One region of the Methylorubrum subtropicum genome, then DNA from elsewhere that is predicted to be linked to it. Evidence: riboswitches for the same ligand, from Rfam matches in the RefSeq annotation. Region 1 holds a riboswitch; the other holds the start of a gene.

Region 1 (7,496 bases):
CGAGCACTCGAACGACGGCCTCATCACCTTCCCCGGCGGCATCCCGATCGTCGATTCCGACGGCGAGATGTCCGGTGCCATCGGGGTCAGCGGCTCCTCGGTGGAGAACGACGACGCGGTGGCGCTGGCCGGCGCCCAGGCCGTCGGCGATACGGAGCTGCCGGACCACCCCTGGCGGACCTGATTCTTTTCTTTTGTAAGTTCGAGGGTCGCCTCGGACCCGCCTCGCAATGACGGTGTGAGCGTCGGGGCCGGGCGTTCAGCCCGTCCCCTCACCCCTTCCGCGCCCGCCGCGGCCACGGCGCCTCGGGCATCGGCGACGGGGCGATCCCGTTGGTCGGGCCGCCGCGACACCTGCCCGATCGGCGGCCGGAGCGGTTCGATCTTGGCCCGGAGATCGTCGGGAAGCAGAAGTCGGTCACGCTCTGCCCACTGCTTCGTATCGTTCTGCTGAACACTCCAAGCAGAAGTTGTGCAGGTGGAGCTTGCGGTGGCTGTCGGGCGTCTCCGGCCGAGCCACAGCGTCGACCGGCACCTACGATGGTGCTTCGACTTTATTGGCGGGCAAAAGCTCCCTCTTGATGAGATCTTGCGGTGCCGTTTTCGTCACGAAAATTCTAAAATTGAATTGATTCTTGTAAGGACCGCATGAGCCGACTGAGTGCGGTCGGGCAAATTGTCATTTCCGCCTCCGAAAAGCAGAATAATACAGTGTGTAAAAATACGTAGGCGGTCGTTCCGGCTTGGCAGCAGGGCTGCGCTTGCTATGTCTCGACCAATGTGGGTTTGCAGGAGGATTGAACATGGCGAAATATCTGACGGCCGCGTGTGCCACCCTGGTCGCCACACTGAGCTTTTACGGCAGTTCGACGGAGGCGAGTGCCGGCTGCCGGGGATGCGGTCCGGTGCCTCCGGTCTATAATTATCGTACCGTCAACAAGGTCGTGAACAGGACCCAGTTTCGCGACGTGCAGCGCACGCATTACGTGCACAGAACCCGCCACATCTTCAATATCACGCGTGTGCAGCCTATCGTGCGCGTCCACACGGTCACGCGCGTTCACCATCACAGCGTCCCGGTGACCCACAACGTCAACGTCTCCCGGGTCCAGCATCTGCCGGCGCATTACGTGCATACAAGCAGCGTTCGCAACATTCAGCACGGCTGCGGCTGCAACTGAGATCCCGCATCGGCGGGCGGCGCCACGCCGCCCGTTGACGGGTCACTCGCGACTCGCCGTTTTCGGCCCGACCACCAGACAGGCCCTGGGGCAGACCGGCGCTCGACCGAGAAGCCGGCCGAGCGCCGCCTGCGGGCCGGCGCCGCAGAGCTTGCCGAGAAAGCTCCGGTCCTCGCTGCCGATCTCCGGAATGCCGCAGGAGGCCAGCATCGTGCGCTCCGCCTGATCCCACAGGGACACGAAGGCCGTCCTGATCGGCCGATCCCTGAGGGCGGTCCACGTCGCCGTGTTCTGTCCGGCCGCCTCCACGTAGAGCGCGACGAAGCTCATCAGCGCCGCCAAGCCGTCGCGATGGGACAGCTGCACATCGGGGTTGCGCCGGTCGGCCAAGGCGATGGCCGTGTCGAGATCGTGCGTGTAGGCGTTCAACTCGTCGAGCAGGTAGCGGAAATCGGACGCCGCGGTGGCGTTGCCCGGTTGCAGGTACGTGGAGACGAAGACGCTCGGGCGGAACTGGTGGGCGATCCTCGACGGTGCCGGCAGCGTCCTGTTCTCGGGCGGACGCTTCAGCATCCCACCCCCGATCAGCGGGTAGGCGTCCGCCTCGCCCGTGATGTGGTGCAGCGACTCGTGCACGGCCGTCGGCAGGCCGTACTGGGCGTCGTCGCAGTCGAGCCAAGCGTGGAAGAAGGCCTTGTCGCCGACCTGCTGGAAGACCGCGTAACCGTTCGGCGAGGCGGCTTTCAGAACCTTGATCGCTTGCGCCTTGCAGTCGCCGGCAGCCGCGGGCTCGGCGCTGAAAACGGCAGCCGCCTGCAAGGCGAGGCCGCACAGGACGGCCCGGACGACTCGGCGCATCTGTCGGTATCCCATGAGATGACGACGATGCGCGCGGGATGGTTAACGCATCGTTTCGGGCCGATGCTCTAAGACCTCGTTTTTGCCGCGCATTCTTTCGCCGAACCGGTATCCACTTCGTCGGAAAGCGCTCCGAGGCGGGTCTCCTGGCTCGCGGGTCGGGGGCCCGGCCTCGCCTTCCCGGTGCGCGGCACCAGTGATCCGGACGGCAGGGGTTCGCCGCTCACAGTTGCGGGGGCAGCTTCGGCCTCGCTCCGCAGAGCCCACCGAATTCCCTCTTTGCCCACGGACCGAAACCCGTGGGAACCTTGGCCCTGTCAACCGCGCCGATAGGGCCGGCCCGGTCGATACACTGTGGCGCATAATGCAACAGTATTACATCTTTTGTGGCCATCGGGACACAGGCGACTCGGCCCGCCGGTCGACCGGCGTCGCGCGATGGCTCGCCTCTCCTGTCACATCGATGCAACAGCGCTGCGAATTGAGTCCATCATTTTAATTATTCCAAATCATACCTTTCCGCCCCACAAAGTTTTCATTCGAAATGCCAACGTCTTGGCCGGCCGAAAAGACCAATTTGGAAGCTATTTAAACTATCCGACCATCTGCACAAGTCTTGCTTCATAGCTCACGCGACCGCAGGAGAACGACGGCGACGCGAGGGGCCGTGGGCGACAGGACTTGGGGAATGGACGGCATATCGGTCGATGCGCTTCATCGCCGCGAGGGATCGAAGCTGCAGCGCTTCCTCCTGCGCCGGCTCGGCAACCCGACCGACGCCGCCGACGCGACGCAGGAGACCTATCTGCGCATGCTCGCGGCCCTGTCGCGCACGCGGGTGGAGCACCCGACCGCGTTGCTGTTCCGGATCGCCCACAACGTCGCGCTTCGCACCCGCAACCGCCGCCGGCTCGAGCAAAGGCTGTTCGCCGACGAGGGCGAGGTGGACTTGGCGGAGGCCGTCGACGGCTTCGCGCTGCCCGAGCGGCAATCGATCGCGCGGCAGGAACTGAAGCGCCTCGCCGCAGCGGTCGATGAACTGCCGCCGCGCTGCCGCGAGGTGTTTCTGCTGAGCCGGTTCGACGGTCTCGCGAACGGCGAGATCGCGACGCGCCTCGGCATCTCGCGCAACATGGTCGAGAAGCACATCATCAAGGCGCTGCTGCAGTGCCGCCGCCGGCTCGACGATTTTTGAGACCACGACCTCAGGATGTCGGCGCCTCGTTGATCTAAAGGTCGGAGAACATCGCCGGGCACACGGCGGGATCCGGGGGGAGACGGCGTGGCCGGCAACGAAGATACCGACACGGGCGACGACCCGATCCTCGAGGCCGCCGCGGGCTGGGTCGCCCGCCTGTCCTCCGCCGATGCCACCGAGGCCGACCGGGCCGCGTTCGAGGCTTGGCGGGCCGCCGACCCGGCCCATGCCGGAGCCCATGCCGAGATGGAGAGCCTGTGGCGCCGGCTCGGGCAGTTGCCCGACCGCCGCCCGGCGCCGTCCGGGGCGCGGCGCGGGCGGGCCTCCAAGATCGTGCCGGCCCTCGCCGCCGCGGCCCTACTCGCGGGCGCCCTGTCCTACCAGTACGGCCTCATGGATCGCCTGCGGGCGGACCTGTGGAGCGGCGTCGGCGACATCACCCACGCGACGCTGCCCGACGGCAGCCGCGTCGATCTCAACACCGACACCGCCCTGGTGCTGCGCTTCACCGCGGGGGAGCGCCGGATTACGCTGCTGCGCGGCGAGGCGAGCTTCGACGTAGTGTCGGACCCGAGCCGGCCGTTCACCGTCGAGGCCGGGGGCTTGAGCGCGCGGGCGGTCGGAACCCGCTTCTTCGTGCGCGCCGACGGGAGCGACAGCCCGGTCGGCGTCGCCGAGGGCCGCGTCGAGGTCGCGGAGGCGGGCCGCCGGGCCCTGGTCTCGGCGGGCCAAGCCGTCCAGCGCGGCGAGGATTCCTCGCTGACCGCGACGGCGGCGAACGTGGAGCGCGGCCTAGCGTGGCGCGAGGGCCGGCTGCTCTTCGCCGGCCAGACGCTGGCGACGGTGCTGACCGAACTCGGCCGCTACCGCCACGGCCGCATCCTCCTGCTCGACCGCCGCCTCGGCGAGCGGCGCGTGACCGGCGCGTTCGATGCCCGCGATACCGACGAGGCCCTCGACGCCGTCGCCGCCACGATGGGCGCGCGGGTCCGGCGCGTCTCGCCCCTGCTGGTCCTCGTCGGATCGCCCTTCTGAAAAAAAGTCGGCGCCCGACGTCAGGAGATCGCGCCCCCGTTGATCTTGATCGGTGAGGAGCGAGAGAACGCGAAGCGCGCCGCCCCTCGACGGATCGATGGGGCACGGACATGGCGTTACGAGTCGGCAGGGTTTCACGGGGCCGGATGGCGGCGATGGCGCTGGCCGGCGTCTCGTGCGCGGCGATGGTGCAGGCCGCCGCCGCGCAGACGCCCGCGCCGGCCCTGCGCTCCACGAAGGCGGGGACCAGCGTCCGGCTCGCCATCCCGAAGGGCCCGCTGGAGAGCGGCCTCGTCGCCTTCACCGAGCAGGCCGGGGTCAAGCTGGTCTATCCGACCGCGCTGACCGCGACGCTGGAGACCGGCGGCGTCGAGGGCGAGTTCTCCCCGCTCGACGCCCTGACCCGGCTCCTGGACGGCACCGGCCTGATCCACCGGCCGGCGGGCGCCTCGACGATCACGCTGATCAACCCGCGCTACGTCCAGCTCGGCCCGGAGCCGACGACGGCCGTGCGCCTCGAAGAGTTGAGCGTCGCGGGCGAAGGCGGGGGAACCGTGATCGCCGCCGGCCTGCCGCCCCGCTCCGGCACCGTCGGCCAGCCCCCGGTGCCCTATGTCGGCGGGCAGGTCGCGACCGGAACCCGGATCGGCCTTCTCGGCAACCGCTCCGTCATGAAGACGCCGTTCAGCACCACCGGCTTCACCGAAAAGCTCATCCGCAACCAGGAGGGGCGCTCGGCGGCCGACATCGTCACCAACGACCCCTCCGTGCGTTCGGACGCACCCGTCTTCAGCGACCGCGACTCGTTCTTCATCCGCGGCTTCTCGGTCACCAGCGTCGACACCGCTTTCGACGGCCTGTTCTACCTCGCGAACCCACGCCGGATGCAGCTCGACGGCATCGAGCGCGTCGAACTGCTGAAGGGGCCGACGGCGCTGCTCACCGGCGGCGTCGGCCGCGTCGGCGGCACGATCAACCTCATCCCCAAGCGCGCCTACGACGAGCCGCTGACGCGGATCACCAACTCCTACTTCAGCAACGCCAATTTCGGAACGCATCTCGACATCGGCCGCCGCTACGGCGACGCCAAGGAATGGGGCGTTCGCTTCAACGGCGCCTATCGCGCGGGCGACACGGCGCTGGACAACCACGCCCTCGAAGTGGGCAACGCGACGCTCGGGCTCGATTATCGCGGCGAGCGCTTCCGCGCCTCGCTCGACATGAGCCATCAGCGGCAGAACGTCACCGCGCCAGCGTCGCTGTTCAGCGCGGTCGCGCCCGGCATCGCCATCCCCCGCGCCCCGAACGGCCGGATCAACACGGCGAGCCGGTTCGAGTACAACGACAGCGTCTACGACATGGTCGCCGGCCGGGTGGAGTACGACATCCTGCCGGAGACGACGGTCTACGTCGCGGGCGGCGTCAGCCGCTTCCGCGAGAACTCGCTGTCCTCGTTCTTCACGATCACCGACCCGAACGGCAGCGCCCTCAACTCCTACGCGATCGCGCCGACCGGGATCGAGGGCTATACCGGCGATGTCGGGTTCCGCAGCCGCTTCGAGACCGGCTTCATCGGGCATTACCTCACGGTCTCAGCCGTCGAAGCCAACAACAAGATCTTCCGGAACGGCTTCATCCCGGGAGCCTTGGGCTTGCCGCAGAATGTGCCGACCAACATCTACGACCCGACCTACCTCCCGTTCGGCAGCATTCCGAACGTCTTCCCGCGCGCTGGCGCGCAGCCGCTCCAGGCCGACGGCCTGTACCGCAGCGTGGGCATTTCCGACACCCTGTCCGTCATGGACGACCGCATCCTGCTGACGCTCGGCGGTCGCTTCCAGGAAGTCGTCTCGAAGGCATTCCAGACCCGGCCGGGCGGTGTGTTCCCCGTGGGGACGCAGACGTATGGCTACGCCGAGGGCCGCTTCAGCCCCGCCGTCGCATTGGCGGTGCAGCCGTTCGACAATCTCACGCTCTACGGCAACTACATCGAGGCGCTTCTCGAGGGGCCGACCGCGCCCGGTGTCGGCGTGGACAACCCCGGCGCGGTCTTCGCTCCGATCGTGAGCAAGCAGAAGGAGGTCGGCGTCAAGATCGATTTCGGTACGGCCATGCTCACGACCGGTCTGTTCGAGATCGAGCTGCCCAATGCCTTCGCTGTCCCCTCCGCCGCTCCCGGGCGGCTGCCGATCTTCGGGGTGAACGGCCTGCAGCGCAACCGTGGCGTCGAGGTCAACCTCTACGGCGAACCCCTGGAAGGCGTGCGCCTGCTCGGCGGCGTCTCTTTCATCGATGCGAAGCAAGCCAAGACGGCGGGAGGCACCTTGGACGGCAACGACGTGCCCGGAGTGCCGGACACCTCGATCAGCCTCTATGGGGAGGTCGATCTGCCGCCGTGGATGCTTCCGGGACTGACCCTGACCGGCCGCGTCCTCTATTCCAGCAGCGTGTTCTACGATCCGGAGAACACGCAGGCCGTGCCGGGCTGGACCCGGTTCGACGCGGGTTTGCGCTATGCCTTCGAGGGCTATGCCGGCAGGCCCGTCTTGCTCAGGGCTACCGTCCAGAACCTGTTCGACGAGGCGTATTATACCTCGGCCGCGCGGGGTTTCCTCGGTATCGGCGCGCCGCGCACCTTCATCCTGTCCGCATCGGTCGATTTCTGAGGCCCGATGGCCACACGCGACAGACCGATCACCCTGCGCGAGCGGGCCTCCGTCGCCGGCCGGGTCGTGCTGGCGGCGGGGGGCGGCTACGGGATCGCGGCGCTCAGTGCCGCGCTCCTGTCGCTCGCGCTGCCGCTGGCGCGGCCCGAGGCGGTGGCCGCCGCGACGCTGGCGAGCTTCGTCTTGATGCCCGCCATCGTCGTCGCCGTCTTCGCGATGCGCTCGCTCCGGCGGGCGGCGCTCATGCTGGCGGGCACGGCCCTCGTGCTCGGCAGCGCGCTCGCGCTCGCGATGCGGGGCGCGCCGTGAAGGGCCGCTTCCGCCCGTCGATGGCGTGGTTGCACACGTGGTCCGGCCTCGTGGTCGGCTGGGTGCTGTTTGTGATCTTCGTCACCGGCACCGCGAGCTACTACCGCGCCGACATCACCCGCTGGATGCGGCCCGAACTGGTGCAGGCCGCGCCCGTCGCGGCGGCCGAGCTGCCGAAGGCCGCCGAGCGGGCCGTCGCCTATCTGGAGACGCATGCGTTGAAGGCGAGGACATGGTTCATCGGGATGC
Region 2 (7,496 bases), on a different contig from region 1:
GGCCGCCGCGCAGACGCCGAGTCCCGGCGACGGGGCCTGCCCCCTGCCGCCCGAGACCTCCGCGATCCTCGACGCCAAGATGCGGGGCGGCAAGTCCAGCGGAAGCGACGACGAGGTGAAGGCGTTCAACCGGCAGGCGCTCGGCCCGATGGTCGGCTTCATCAAGCGGATGGAGGGCCTGAGCGACGCCGCGATCAACGGCAACGCCGCCGCCGGCGCCTGCTTCGGCACCAGCCTCGACCGCTGGGTCCGCACCGATCCGGCCACGGTCCCGCAATCGGACCAAGCGCATTTCGAGCAGACTTGGACGCTGAGCGCGATGGCGCTGGCCATCATCAAGGCGCAGGCCGCGGGCGTGACGATCACCCCGGCGGCCAAGAACTGGCTGCGCACCATGAGCGACGGCGTGCGGGCGTTCCACAACGCGCGGCCCTTCACCAACAACCACGCGGCCTGGGCGGCGCTCGCGGTCGGCGCGGCGGCCTACATCACCCGCGACGAGGATGCGTGGCGCTGGGCGCTAGGCCGGGAATCCATCGTCACCGACCAGATCCAGCCCGACGGCACGCTGCCGCGGGAGTTGCAGCGCGGCAAGAGCGCGTCGAGCTACCATCTCTTCACCGCCATGCCGCTGGCGGCGTTCAACCTGATCCAGCGCTGCCGCGGCGGCGTGGAGCCGGCGCAGGCCGCGGCGATGAAGCGTCTCGTCACCCTGCTGCCGCAGATGGAACAGAACCCGCAGCTGCTGGCCCCGAAGGCCGGCGCCGAGCAGGGCGTGCTGAAGCACTACGCCGTCGTCCGGATCCTGCGCGGCGAGAGCCAGGAGCGCTTCAACGAGCAGAAGCTCGGCGGCGACATCGGCAACCTGCCCAAGGCCCTGGCGCAATGCCGCTAGGCCTTTGACCCGGGGGATCGTTCCGGGACCGAGTCCCGGAGCGATCCTCGAACTCACACGATCAGGAAGTCGTGCGCCGTCAGCGCCGCCTTGTTGTCGAGCACGGCGAACTTCACCGCCGCCGCCTTGCCCGAGCCGTCGGCGTCGTAGAACAGCTCGCCCGTCGTCTGCCGGTAGATGATGCGGTCGTCGAGATCGATCGCCGCCGTGCCGGCGTTCTTGAACGCCGTGGCGGCGAGCTGGCCCGCGGCGAGCGCCGCGAAGATGCTCTTCGACAGCTGGATCGTGTCCTCGACGGCGAAGTCGGCGATGTGGTCGAGGTTGGCGCTGCCGGGCTTGGTCGAGAACACGAAGGTGTCGGCGCCCCTGCCGCCGCGCAGGACATCGTTGCCGAGGCCGCCGTCGAGGACGTTCGCGCCGGCATTGCCAATTAGGGTCTGGCCGAACTCGTTGCCGAACAGGTTGAGCTTGGCCGCGCCGGTCGAGCCGGCGAACTGGAGCGTCTCCACCTCCTGGCCGGCGGCGATCCGATAGGAGGCGGTGGAGACGATCGCGTCCCGGCCCTCGCCCCTGGCCTCGATGACGACGTCGCGGGACGAATTCACCCGGTAGACGTCGTTGCCCACGCCGCCCGCGAGACGGTCGTTGCCGCCGCGCCCGTCGAGGTCGTTGGCGTACTCGTTGCCGGTGATGGTGTCGTTGCCCGCGCCGCCGATCACGTTCTCGATGCTGCTGAAGCGGTCGGCGCCGATGTCGGCGCCGCGGGCGTTGAAGTAGACGTAAGTGCCGTCGATGAGTTCGTAGGTGCCCTTCATCGAGACGACGATGGCGGCGGTCGCGGCGCTGAAATCCGCGGTGTCGATGTCGGCGGCGGACCAGGCCGGGTCGTCGCCGCCGCTGAGCCAGTCGTCGCCGAGGCCGCCGACCAGCCGGTCGGCGCCGGCGCCTCCCCACAACAGGTCGTCGCCCGCGCCGCCGACGAGGATGTCGTTGGCGTCCCGGCCAGTCAGGGTGTCCTTGCCGTCGCCGCCGTCGAGCTGGTCACGGCCGAAGCCGCCGTTAAGGGTGTCGTCGCCCGCTCCCCCGGTCAGGACGTTGTCGCCGTCGCCGCCGTCGAGGATGTCGTTGCCCGCGCCGCCGTCGAGGGTGTCCTTGCCGGCCCAGCCGCGCAGGGTATCGTCGCCGTCGCCGCCGATAAGCCGGTCGTTGCCGTCGCCTCCGTCGAGCGTGTCCTTACCCCGGCCGCCGTCGAGGGTGTCGTTGCCGGCATCCCCCCGCAGGGTGTCGTTGCCGTCGCCGCCGTTCAGGATGTCGTTGCCCACGTCGCCGTAGAGCTTGTCGTCCTGGGTGCCGCCGTCGAGCCGGTCGTTGCCGCGACCGCCGAACAGGATGTCGTTGCCGCCCATGCCGTACATCACGTCGGCCGAGGCGACGCCGCGGATGGTGTCGGCGGTGGCGAAGCCGGTCTGGGTCAGGGTGTCGGTCGTGGCGTTCCAGGACCAGGAGGCGACCTGCTTCCCGTCGCGATCCGCGCCGCCGTAGAGGTAGCGGATCGCATCGAGATCGAACGGGCCGAGCTTCGGCCCGTAGCCGGTGTAGCTCATCACCGTGTGGTCGGTGTTGTCGAGATCGGTGGCGAGCACCGGGTCGCCCTCGAACGGGTGCTTGAGCCCGAGCGCGTGGCCGATCTCGTGGATCAGCACGTGGGTCATGTCGTCGAGGGAATAACCCGCAACCTGATCGTCGAGGTAGATGTCGCCGCCGGTCGCGTCATCGTAGGCGTAGTCGCCGCCGAGATGGACCAAGGGGTAGTAGGCGTAGCCCGCCGCCCCCGACTGGTTCGGGTCCTTGACGAGGTCGTAGGTGGCGAAGCGGATGTCGCCCTGGCCGGCATCGGCTTCGAGGAAGCGGATGCCGCTGGCGTCGCCCCATTGCTTCAGCGCGTCGCGGGCCGCCGCCTTCTCGGTCTCGGTCAGGGGCTGGAACGAGGCGCGGAACGCAGCCGAATAGGGCGCGCCCGCGACGGTCTCGTAGGAGCGCGCCTCGAACGAGTAGGTGATGAAGGCCGGCTTGCCGACCGTGCCCTGGCCCCACCATGAGGAGCCCGAGAGGAGGGCCCGGTAATCGGACACGGTCGCCATCGTCTTCCCCCAAACGCTCTTCTTCGGAGCCTCGGCTAGACAGCCGGCGACCGCCTTTCGGGCCGAGCCTCAAGCGATAGGAGGATGAAACCCGGCCGGCAAGCGTGCGGGACGGGAAGTCCCGCGCATTCCCGCCGCCCGTGTCCTGCCGGCGACAACAGGGTTTACGCTTCGGTCACTACCAAGCGACCGTGTAGGCGACCTCGAAGGTGCGGGGGCGGCCGAGATACCAGTTGGCGTTCCTGTTGTCGGCCACGAAGCCGTCGAGGGCGTAGACCGTATCGAGCAGGTTCGAGACCCGGAACGACAGCCGCGAGGCCGGCGTGACCTGTCGGTCGAGGCCGAGCGTCACCAGGGCGTAGTCCGGGCGGCGGCCGAGATTGGCGAAATCGGAAAACATCGCGCCGACATACTGCACGCCGACCCGCGCCTCCCAGTCGCGGGCGAACGCCCAATTGACCCAGAGGTTAGCGACCTGTTCGGGGACGTTGACCGGCGTCTTGCCGGTGAAGTCGCCGAAATCGTCGTACTGGGCCTGCAGCAGGGCGAGGTTGGCGTCGATGCGCCAGCCGGCCCAAGGCAGCCACGACAGGGCAACCTCCGCCCCGTAGGAGGATTGCTGCCCGACCTGCGCCACGAGCTGGGTGCTGCCCGGCACCGGGGAGAGCACGTCCTTCTTGACGATGCGGTAGCCCGCCAGCGTCCACTCGACCGTGCCGCCGAAGGCCAGCCCCTTGGCGCCGACCTCGATCTGCTCGCCGGTCGAGAGTTTGAGGTTCGACAGCGATTGCGACAGCGAGATCAGGCTGTTCACCGGATCGGTGGCGGTGGCGTATTGCGCGTAGAGCGTCGTCTCCGGCGAGAGCGCGTAGACGAGGCCGAAGCGGTAGCCGAACGCCTGGAACGAGCGCTCGAAGAAGCGGTTCGCGGGATTCGTCGCGAGCAGGTTGGTGCGCTGGAGCGTCGGCGCGTCGAATCGCACGCCCGCCAGCAGCGAGAGCCGGTCGGTGAGTTCCAGCCGATTCTCGGCGAAGACGGAGGCCTGGTCCGTGTGGGTCACGTAGGCCGGCACCGCGCGACCGTCGGCGGGGAAGAGGCCCGGATCATAGCCGATCAGGGGGACGCTCTGCGGTGGCTGGTTCGAGGGCGGCTCGTTGAACGTGCCGCTGAAGTTGTTGTCGTGCTTGAACGCGATGCGGTTCACGTCGAAGCCGGCGGTGAACTGGTTCGGCAGGCCGAACAACGAGCCGCGGAACGTCGCGTCGAAGCGATTGCCGATCTGTTCCTGACGGTGGATGATGTCGATGTAATCCGAGCGGTTCACGCGGCCGGTCTCGGATTCGTAGACGTATCGCTCGACATCGAGCCAGTGGCGTCGGCTCTGGAGGCGGTAGGCGGTGTTGCGGATCGTGACTTCGGCGGACGGCGTCCACTCGGTGCGCAGCTGGGTCCAGTTGTCGGCCCAGGTGATCTTGGCGTCGCGGACGTTGTAGTTGTTGAAGCGCACGGCATCGAGCACGCGCCCGTTCACCAGCGGCGTGCCCCAGTAGCGCACAGGCTCCTGATAGCCGAGGTCGTGGGAGAGGGTGACGGCGAGATCGGGCCTCGCCTGCCACGTCAGCGCGCCGGAGACCGCGAGGTTGCGGAAGTCGCCGTTGGGGGTGATCCAGCCGTCGGCGCGGTTGCCGCTGACGTTGAGGCGGTAGGCGACCGATTCGCCGATCGGCCCGGTCGAGTCGATCGCCGCGCGCATCAGCCCGTCCGAGCCGAGGCCGACGCGGGCGACGTTCAGCGGCGTGAACAGCGGCTTCTTCGACACCACGTTGACGATGCCGCCGATGGCGCCCTCGCCGTAGAGCACCGAGGCCGGCCCGCGCAGCACCTCGATGCGCTCGACGTTCCACGTGTCGAACGGGAAGGTCAGGGTGTTGGCGCCGACATAGAGCCGCGTGCCGTCGAACAGCGTCTGGATCGAGTTCTGCCCGGCAAAGCCGCGCGCGGTGAAGGCACCGAGCCCGAAGCCCGGCGAGCCGAAGGTCGAGATGCCGGTGCCGTTCTGCGAGACCGCCTCCAGCACCGAGGACTGGCCGCGCAAGCGGATGGTCTCGCCGGAAACGATGTCGAGGCTCGCCGGCGTCTCCAGCGGCGTCAGCCCGAGGCGGCTCGCCCCGCGCGAGGGCGTGCGGAGGTTGAGGCCGACCGGTGAGGCCTGGGTGAGGCTGGGTTTACGGAGGGCAGCCGCGGCCTCGGCGCCGATGGCCTCGGCAGGCACGTTCACCGGCACGTCGAGGTCGCGGGCGACCGCGATCTCGTCGAGCCGGGTTTCCACGGAAGCGCCTTGCGCGGCGGCGGCGACGGGGAGGGCGCTCGCGAGCGCGGCGAGGATCGGCCGCGCGCGGCGGCTTCTTTTGGGGGGAGACATGGAGAAAAACGGGCCTCGGGCGGCGACGGTGGCACGTCACCGCGAACGAGGCCGTGGCACGGGTCCGATAGGGCACCCGCGCTCCGACACCCGCCGGGGCACCCCGCCCAGCGCGTTTCGCGTGTGACCACGGCCGACGGCAGGTCTCCTGGCTCGCGGGTCGCCGTCCCTCATCGTCTTCCCAGGCGAGGCGCCCAGTGACGTGGTGATGGGGGACTCTCCGCTCACAGTTGCGGGGGCAGCCGCGGGGTCGGGCCGAAGCCTTCACCGCGTTCCCTTTTGATCCCTCTCGGGAACCGTCTACGGTCACGCTAGGCGGCCGGGACCATCACGGTCAACCGAATGTCGCAGGGACGGCGCGGATTCCTGTGCCCCAAGCTTCGAGGCAATGGGCCCCAAGAAAAAAGGCCGCCCCGATGGAGGGCGGCCCGAAGTCTAGGGAGGAAACGCCCAAGAAGGGCAACGGGACCGCGACGCCATCGCGATCTCGCATGAGCTTTTGTTTCACGGTGCGCTGCACAAAACAATCCGGGTGGAAACGATCCCGGCCATGCGTTCGACGCATGGATTATGGATTCAGAGGCTTCCGCCCGGCGTCGGCCGGGGTCACGAAACGAAACCGGCGCCCCGGCGGTTCACGAACGACGCGCTGAAATCCGCTCTCGGAGACCCCGATGCCCCGCTGGATGCTCGTCTTCCCCGTCGCCCTGCTGCTCGCCGCGATCGTCGTCGTGTTCGCTTTTCAAGGCACCGGCCCGACCCAGACCCAGGACACCCACGCCACCGAAGGCGGCGGCCGGACGAAGACGCCGTAAGGGGAGGGGGCGTTCGTGTGATCAACGGCCTCATCCATCCAACCCCCTCATCCTGAGGTGCAGCGCAGCGGCCTCGAAGGAGGGCTCCAGAAGTCGCGCGATCCGCTGGAGCCCTCCTTCGAAACTCCGCTTCGCTCCGCACCTCAGGATGAGGGATGGGGTGGGAGCATTGCCCATAAGTTCAACACATAAAGGCCACGGTCTCGCACGCGCCTTGCTTCACTTCGCCGACGAATCTTTTCGAGGCTTCGACGGCGATGCGGATTCCGGCCCTTCTTCCCTTCCTGCTCACGGCCCTGCCGTCGCCCGCCGAAGTCATGGCGATGGAGGCGCATATCGCGGCGGTGGAGTTCGCGGTCGCGGCCGATCCGCTGATCGGCAAGCGGGTGACGCTGGACGATTGCCATCTCGTCTTCGCCACCGAGAGCGAGGCGACCTGCCTCGGCCTCGCGCCGGAGGCCGCCGACAATACGGCGCCGCCGCTGCGCCGGGTGCTGGTGCGGCTGGCGGACGCCGGCGGCGTCCGGGCAGGGCGGCTGTGCGAGGGCGGGGCGCTCGACGACGCCTGCCATGTCAGCGTCTCGGGCGTGGTCGAGGATCAGTCCGGCGCCTTCGGCCTCGGCGAGCGGGCGATGCTGGGCCTGCGCGAGGGCACCATCCACTGGCCGGACTGAAACCCGACTGAAACCTGGGGGTCACCGCGGCGTTGAGGGGCCAGGGAGTTCGACCATGACCCAACGCATCCTGCTCGCGACCATTCTCACGACCGCCTTCGCCACCGCGGCGGCGGCGCAAACCGCCCCGCAGACCGGCACCGGCGGCGGCCCGACCTCGACGGTGACGGCGCCCAACACCTCCGCCGTCGGCCGCACCATGCCGCCCGCGGGCGGCGGCGGGCTCGACCGGATCGACCGCAGCGAATCGCGCTCGATCGACCGCGAGACCAAGACAGAGCGCAAGAACGACGCGATCGACACCGGCATCTGCATCGGCTGCAACAAGTAGGCCGATACTACTCCGACCAGCGCAGGGAGGCGGCTGCCGCCAGCGTCCCGATCACGCCCGCGATCAGGCTGAGCGCCGCGAGCACCGCGAGCGGCGTCGTGAACGGCACGGTGCCGCCGAGCGCGGCCTCGGTCGCCGAGACGCCGAAGATCAGGGTCGGGATCATCAGCGGCAGCACCACGATCGCCAGGATCAGGCCGCCGCGGCGGATCGTGGCG

The links. Region 1 has a riboswitch for cobalamin ahead of AAHG03_RS02385 (hypothetical protein). Riboswitches for the same ligand answer to the same signal wherever they lie in the genome.
Region 2: it holds a riboswitch for cobalamin, as region 1 does, so the genes downstream of both, AAHG03_RS07670 (TonB-dependent receptor) here and AAHG03_RS02385 (hypothetical protein) in region 1, are expected to answer to the same signal.

Annotation. Positions count from the first base shown of each region.
Region 1 covers NZ_JBBXMW010000001.1:507,496-514,991, reverse strand. The annotation lists gene AAHG03_RS02395 (GlcG/HbpS family heme-binding protein) at 1-184, shown strand, start outside; gene AAHG03_RS02390 (hypothetical protein) at 804-1,181, shown strand; gene AAHG03_RS02385 (hypothetical protein) at 1,224-2,039, opposite strand; cobalamin riboswitch at 2,159-2,365, opposite strand; gene AAHG03_RS02380 (RNA polymerase sigma factor) at 2,728-3,234, shown strand; gene AAHG03_RS02375 (FecR family protein) at 3,322-4,272, shown strand; gene AAHG03_RS02370 (TonB-dependent siderophore receptor) at 4,428-6,938, shown strand; gene AAHG03_RS02365 (iron transporter) at 6,945-7,247, shown strand; gene AAHG03_RS02360 (PepSY-associated TM helix domain-containing protein) at 7,244-7,496, shown strand, end outside.
Region 2 covers NZ_JBBXMW010000004.1:150,612-158,107, forward strand. The annotation lists gene AAHG03_RS07660 (alginate lyase family protein) at 1-895, shown strand, start outside; gene AAHG03_RS07665 (matrixin family metalloprotease) at 949-3,036, opposite strand; gene AAHG03_RS07670 (TonB-dependent receptor) at 3,215-5,458, opposite strand; cobalamin riboswitch at 5,580-5,774, opposite strand; gene AAHG03_RS07675 (hypothetical protein) at 6,133-6,273, shown strand; gene AAHG03_RS07680 (hypothetical protein) at 6,531-6,947, shown strand; gene AAHG03_RS07685 (hypothetical protein) at 7,003-7,278, shown strand; gene ccmB (heme exporter protein CcmB) at 7,286-7,496, opposite strand, start outside.